One region of the Streptomyces sp. NPDC058239 genome, then DNA from elsewhere that is predicted to be linked to it. Evidence: riboswitches for the same ligand, from Rfam matches in the RefSeq annotation. Region 1 holds a riboswitch; the other holds the start of a gene.

What was found. A riboswitch is a leader RNA that binds a small molecule or an ion and turns the genes downstream of it on or off. The one in region 1 is predicted to bind cyclic di-AMP.
Region 2: another riboswitch for cyclic di-AMP. It lies ahead of ACFVYE_RS28580 (NlpC/P60 family protein); the one in region 1 lies ahead of ACFVYE_RS10435 (transglycosylase family protein).

The regions. Positions count from the first base shown of each region.
Region 1 covers NZ_JBHVWS010000006.1:99,057-102,235, reverse strand. Annotated here, with positions in the region: gene ACFVYE_RS10445 (cytochrome P450) at 1-399, shown strand, start outside; gene ACFVYE_RS10440 (transglycosylase family protein) at 505-1,449, shown strand; cyclic di-AMP (ydaO/yuaA leader) riboswitch at 1,749-1,920, shown strand; gene ACFVYE_RS10435 (transglycosylase family protein) at 1,924-2,679, shown strand; gene eno (phosphopyruvate hydratase) at 2,992-3,179, shown strand, end outside.
Region 2 covers NZ_JBHVWS010000031.1:88,860-92,038, reverse strand. Annotated here, with positions in the region: gene pcrA (DNA helicase PcrA) at 1-1,384, opposite strand, end outside; cyclic di-AMP (ydaO/yuaA leader) riboswitch at 1,643-1,808, shown strand; gene ACFVYE_RS28580 (NlpC/P60 family protein) at 1,807-2,964, shown strand; gene ACFVYE_RS28575 (hypothetical protein) at 3,046-3,179, opposite strand, start outside.

The sequences.
Region 1 (3,179 bases):
CCGGTGGAGCTGGCGACCTGGCGGTTCGCCACCGAGCCGCTGACGCTCGGCGGGCAGGACATCGCGGCCGGCGACCCCGTACTCGTCGTACTCGCCGCAGCCGACCGCGACCCGGAGCGCTTCGAGGACCCCGACACGCTCGACCTCGCACGGCGTGACAATCAGCACCTCGGATACGGGCACGGCATCCACTACTGCCTGGGAGCACCGCTCGCCCGACTGGAGGGACAGACCGCGCTCGCGACGCTCATGAGGCGCCTTCCGGATCTGCGGCTTGCGGTGGAACCTACCGATTTGCGGTGGCGTGGTGGGCTCATCATGCGTGGACTGCGCACTCTGCCTGTGGAGTTCGCGCCGGGGTCCGCCCCGACGCAAAGTGACACTTCGTCAACTCTGTGACTTTCACGTGATCTGCGCTGCATCGACTTGTGACACACGTTCGAGTCCCGCTAGGTTCACCGTTCGACTCACCAGTCACTCGTCAGTCACACGGAAGGCAACCCCATGGGCTCCGCGAACGGCAGACACCGTCGCCCTCGTCAGGCACCCGCCATCGTCGTCGCCGCGGGCGTGACCGGATCGGCCATCGCCATCCCGCTGCTCGGCGCGGCCGGTGCGCACGCGGCCGAGGCCACGACCTGGGACCGGGTGGCGGAGTGCGAGAGCGGCGGCATGTGGAGCGCCGACCTCGGCAACGGCTTCTACGGCGGGCTGCAGTTCTCGCAGGAGACCTGGAAGTCGTACGGCGGCGAGGCGTACGCCCCGCGTGCCGACCTCGCCAGCCGCGCGCAGCAGATAGCCGTGGCCCAGAAGGTCCTGGACGACAAGGGCCCGCAGGCGTGGCCCAGCTGTGCGGTCATCTCCGGCCTCGCGGTGGACGGGACGCTGCCGGGTGTCGACCCGGGGTCCGCGCCCTCCTCCGAGCCGACGCAGAGCGCGGAGGAGGCTGACGGTGCGTCGGCGGCCCCGTCCGATGACGCCACGCCGTCGGACAGCGCCTCGGACGCTACGGGCGGCTCGAAGGGTTCGAAGAGCGCCGACAAGTCGGCCGGCAAGGCCAAGACGTCCGCGAAGCCTTCCGCCACCGCGTCGGCCACTCCGTCCACCAAGATGCCCGATTCATCCGGCTCATCCGATTCATCCGATGGTGTCGGTGGCAAGCACCGTGGCGCACCGGCTCCCGAAGCGAGTCAGGACGCGAACGGCGCCGACCGCGAGTCGGGCCGCCATGCCTCCCGCGGTGACGCCGACGCGCGCGACGCGGGCGCTTCGGCCGCCGACGGTACGTACACCGTGCACCCCGGCGACAACCTCTGGGCGATTGCTGACGCACAGAAGGTTGCCGGTGGCTGGCCCGCGCTCTATGAGGCCAACAAGGATGCCGTCGGCTCCGATCCGGACCTCATCCTCCCTGGCCAGAGCCTCGATCTCGATGTGAAGGCCGAGTGAGGACAGTCTGAAAATCGGTTAAAAGAGCCTCGAAAACTGGGGTAGTTCAGGGACCTATGTCCGCTTATGTGTAAGTGAGACATGGGTCTCTTTGCGTCAACTGGCGTGTCGCGCCTGGGGAACCCTTCCGCACCGCCCCCACCTGCGAAAACGACGGTTCCTCAGATGCAAGTAGGGGAAGATTGTCCGATGTGTCCGTCTTTGAATGTGAGGGTTGCGTATGTTTACGGTCGGAACCGCTCGCACCGCGGGCCCCGTCGACCGTCACGCCGAATCCTGCCGTCGGTCGAAGGGAACAGACGCGTAAAGCGCCGTAGGCAGGAGCGGGGGACCCAGGTAAGCGCCGGGCCCGATCGTCGAGAGACGCATCAGGACCGGCTTGGGGTGAAGTCGCGTGCTAGGACGTGCGACCGGGCAACTCACTTGGCCCGAACCCGACAGCTCACCTCGTAGGCGTCGGTGAGGAGAAGTTCCATGCTGTTTTCCAGCAAGGGCAAGCACCGCCGCCCGTCCAAGGCCGTCCGTATCGCCACGCTCGCCGGTGTCGCCGGTACCGCTGTCGCCGTACCGCTGATGGGCGCGACCGGCGCCTCCGCCGCCTCCGTCGCCACCTGGGACGCCGTCGCCCAGTGCGAGTCCGGTGGCAACTGGTCCATCAACACCGGCAACGGCTACTACGGCGGTCTGCAGTTCTCGCAGTCCAGCTGGGCGGCCGCCGGTGGTACGCAGTACGCCCCCCGTGCCGACCTGGCCACCAAGGCTCAGCAGATCACCGTCGCCGAGAAGCTCCTCGACATGCAGGGGCCGGGTGCCTGGGGCTGCGCCGGTGCCGGCAACCTGACCAATGACGGTGTCGACCCGGGCGTCGACGCCGGCTCCTCCTCGAACTCCACCTCCAGCTCCAACGCCACCGAGCAGAAGAGCACCCCGGCCGCGCCGAAGCAGGCCCAGCCGGAGAAGGCCGAGCGCACCGAGGCCCCGGCCGCCTCCCGCTCGGACCGCTCCGCCGCCCCGCAGGCCGAGTCGAAGAAGACCGTCACCACCCCGACCGGCGAGAAGGTCAAGAGGGGCGACGGCGAGTACAAGGTCGCCGCCGGCGACTCCCTGAGCGAGATCGCCGCCGACCACAAGGTCAAGGGCGGCTGGCAGCAGCTGTTCGAGCTGAACAAGGACATCGTCAAGGACGCCGACCTGATCTACCCGGGTCAGCAGCTCCACCTGACGAAGTAGTCCGGGCTCTCCCCCTGAGCACCCCGGCCCGGCGCGCAATCCCCCGTATGCGCCGGGCCGGGGTTTCCGCGTGACGCGTCACCTCTGTGTCGTCTGTCGAACAGGGACGCCGACTATGGGTGATCGTTCAACTGTTGTAGTTACTGACCAGTAAAATTCTGACCGTTTGTCAGGCAATGTGCGTTCTTGGGTCCTTTTTCGTCCCAGGGGGCGGGCGGTCGTCCGGCTGAGCGGGCCGGGCCGGTTAGGCTCTTGTCGCAAGGCCAAAGTGACCCTGCACAATCAGTGTCATATCCCAGAAGGAGATGCCTCGTGCCGTCCATCGACGTCGTCGTAGCCCGGGAAATCCTCGACTCCCGGGGGAACCCCACGGTCGAGGTCGAGGTTGGCCTCGACGACGGCAGCACGGGTCGTGCTGCTGTGCCGTCCGGCGCCTCCACCGGTGCGTTCGAGGCCATTGAGCTTCGCGACGGTGACCCCAACCGTTACCAGGGCAAGGG
Region 2 (3,179 bases), on a different contig from region 1:
AGGCCAGGACGTCCCGGACCTCCTTGCGCTCGTAGAAGCGCACGCCGCCGACGACCTTGTACGGCAGTCCGACGCGGATGAAGATCTCTTCGAAGACACGGGACTGCGCGTTCGTACGGTAGAAGATCGCGACGTCGCCCGCCTTGGCATCGCCCGCGTCGGTCAGCCGGTCGATCTCGTCGGCGACGAACTGCGCCTCGTCGTGCTCGGTGTCGGCGACATAGCCGGTGATCCGGGCGCCCGTGCCGGCGTTCGTCCAGAGGTTCTTGGGGCGGCGGCTCTCGTTGCGCTCGATGACCGCGTTGGCGGCGGACAGGATCGTCTGCGTGGAGCGGTAGTTCTGCTCCAGGAGGATCGTGGTCGCGTTCGGGTAGTCCTCCTCGAACTGGAGGATGTTGCGGATGGTCGCGCCGCGGAAGGCGTAGATCGACTGGTCCGCGTCACCGACGACGCACAGCTCGGCGGGGGCGTCGCCCTCGCCGGCCGGGCCGACCAGTTCGCGCACGAGGGTGTACTGGGCGTGGTTGGTGTCCTGGTACTCGTCGACCAGGACGTGCCGGAAGCGGCGGCGGTAGTGCTCGGCGACGTCGGGGAAGGCCTGGAGCAGATGGACCGTCGTCATGATGATGTCGTCGAAGTCCAGCGCGTTGGCCTCGCGCAGCCGGGACTGGTACATCGCGTAGGCCTGGGCGAGGGTCTTCTCGAAGCCGTCCGCGGCCTGACCGGCGAAGGTCTCCTCGTCGATCAGCTCGTTCTTCAGGTTGGAGACCTTGGCCGTGAACGCCTTCGGCGGGAAGCGCTTCGGGTCGAGGTCGAGATCGCGGCAGACCAGGGCCATCAGGCGCTTGGAGTCGGCGGCGTCGTAGATCGAGAACGACGAGGTGAAGCCGAGCTTCTTCGACTCGCGGCGCAGGATGCGTACGCACGCGCTGTGGAAGGTCATGACCCACATGGCGTTGGCGCGCGGTCCGACGAGTTGCTCGACGCGCTCCTTCATCTCGCCCGCGGCCTTGTTGGTGAAGGTGATCGCCAGGATCTGGCCGGGGTGCACCCCGCGCTCGGCGAGGAGGTGGGCGATCCGGTGGGTCAGCACCCGGGTCTTTCCGGAGCCCGCCCCGGCGACGATGAGCAGCGGGGAGCCCGCGTGGACCACGGCGGCGCGCTGCTCGGTGTTCAGCCCGTCGAGGAGCGCCGCGGAGTCGATGACGGGGCGGTGCGCGCCGTCGCGGTAATACGCGTCCCTGGGCGGCGGGGACCCGTCGAATACGCCCGCGAAGAGGTCCTCCGGCACCGCTTCGGGTGCGGAGTCCTCGGGGGGCGGCGGGGGCTCTTCCTCCGAGTGCTGGAGGCCGGCCAGGAAGCTGTCGTCAAAGAGGCTGCTCATCGCTTGTCGAGTCTAGGCCGCCGCAACGACACACGACGGCCGCATGGCGAACCGCACCCGACGGCCGGGCACACAAAGACAGCGGGCACCCACGCCGCGTAAGGGAATACGGGCCGTCGTCGGCCCTCGCGACCCCCACTTCATCAAGGTCACGAAAATGTATCGGGCATATCGAACATCGACCTTCACAGCAGCACCACGGGTTGGCTAGCGTGCTCGACCGGGCGGCCCGTACCCCCTGAGGCGAGCCACGCCGAGCGGGCGCCCGCGCCGAATCCGGCCTGCCCTCACGGGAGTTCGGAACCGGGGACCCACACGCAGCACCGGGGTGAATCGGTCCTTATCCCCCACTCGGACCGTAGGGCAGCCTTCCGTTCCGCCCGAACCCGACAGCTAACCCGGTAGGCGGTCCACGGAAGGAGATGCCGGCCTTGGCGTCGCATCGCAAACCGCGCACCCGGGTGCGCACCACCACACCGGCCGTAGGGCTCACCACGGCGGCTCTGGCGTCCGTGACCCTGCTCTCCACACAGAGCGCCACGGCCGCCCCCGCCCCGAAGCCCAGCATCGAGGACGTCCAGAAGAAGGTCGACGACCTCTACCGGCAGGCGGGCACCGCGACCCAGCAGTACAACCAGGCAAAGGAAAACTCCGCCACCCAGCGCGCCAAGGTCGACGCCCTGCTGGAGGACGTGGCGAAGCGCGCCGACAAGCTCAACGACGCCCGCAGGACGCTCGGCGCCTACGCGGCCGCGCAGTACCGCACCGGCTCCATCGCACCGAGCGCCACCTTCTTCCTGGCAGACGACCCGCAGTCGTACTTCGACCAGAGCCAGCTGATGAGCCGGATGACCGGTCAGCAGCAGAAGGCGGTCACGGACTTCCGTACGCAGCAGGCCAAGGCGTCGAAGAAGCGTGCCGAAGCGGTGCAGAGCCTGGAGACGCTGACCTCGACACAGACCACGCTGCGCACCAGCAAGGAGAACGTCCAGAAGAAGCTGGGCGACGCGCGCGCGATGCTGTCGAAGCTGACTGCCGAGGAGAAGGCGCGGCTCGCGGCGCTGGAGCGCAAGAAGGAGGCGGAGGCCAAGCGCAAGGCGGAGGAGCTGGCGCAGCAGCAGGCCGCCGCCAGGGCCGAGGCGGACCGCAAGGCCGCGGAGGCCGCGAAGGAGGCGGAATCCGGCAGCGGTACGGGCACGGGCACCGGAACCGGCTCGGGCAGCAGCGCCACCACCAAGGCGGAGAAGGCCCTCGCCTTCGCCGCGGCCCAGATCGGCAAGCCGTACGTATGGGGCGCGACGGGCCCGTCCTCGTACGACTGCTCCGGGCTCACCCAGGCCGCCTGGAAGGCCGCGGGCGTCGACCTCCCGCGCACCACCTGGGACCAGGTGGAGACAGGCACCCGGATCGCGACGGCGGATCTGCAGCCGGGCGACCTCGTCTTCTTCTACGACGACATCAGCCACGTCGGCATCTACAAGGGCGACGGAATGATGATCCACGCGCCGAAGCCGGGGGCGAATGTGCGCGAGGAGTCGATCTACTACATGCCGATCTACGGCAGCGTGCGACCGTCGTAGCGGCTCACGCCCTTGCGTCTTCAGCTGCCGGACGGGCTTGGATTCCACGCCCGTCCGGCAGCGTGGGCGGCACGGGCCGGCTCAGGTCCAGAGCGTGGCGATGAAGATGTTGGCGAGCGTCAGCCCGCCCACCGCCGCGAAGGCGCCCTTGTCGACCTTCTCCTCGTCCCGCTTGACGTAGACGAGCGCGAGGATCACGACCAGGAGCAGCAGCT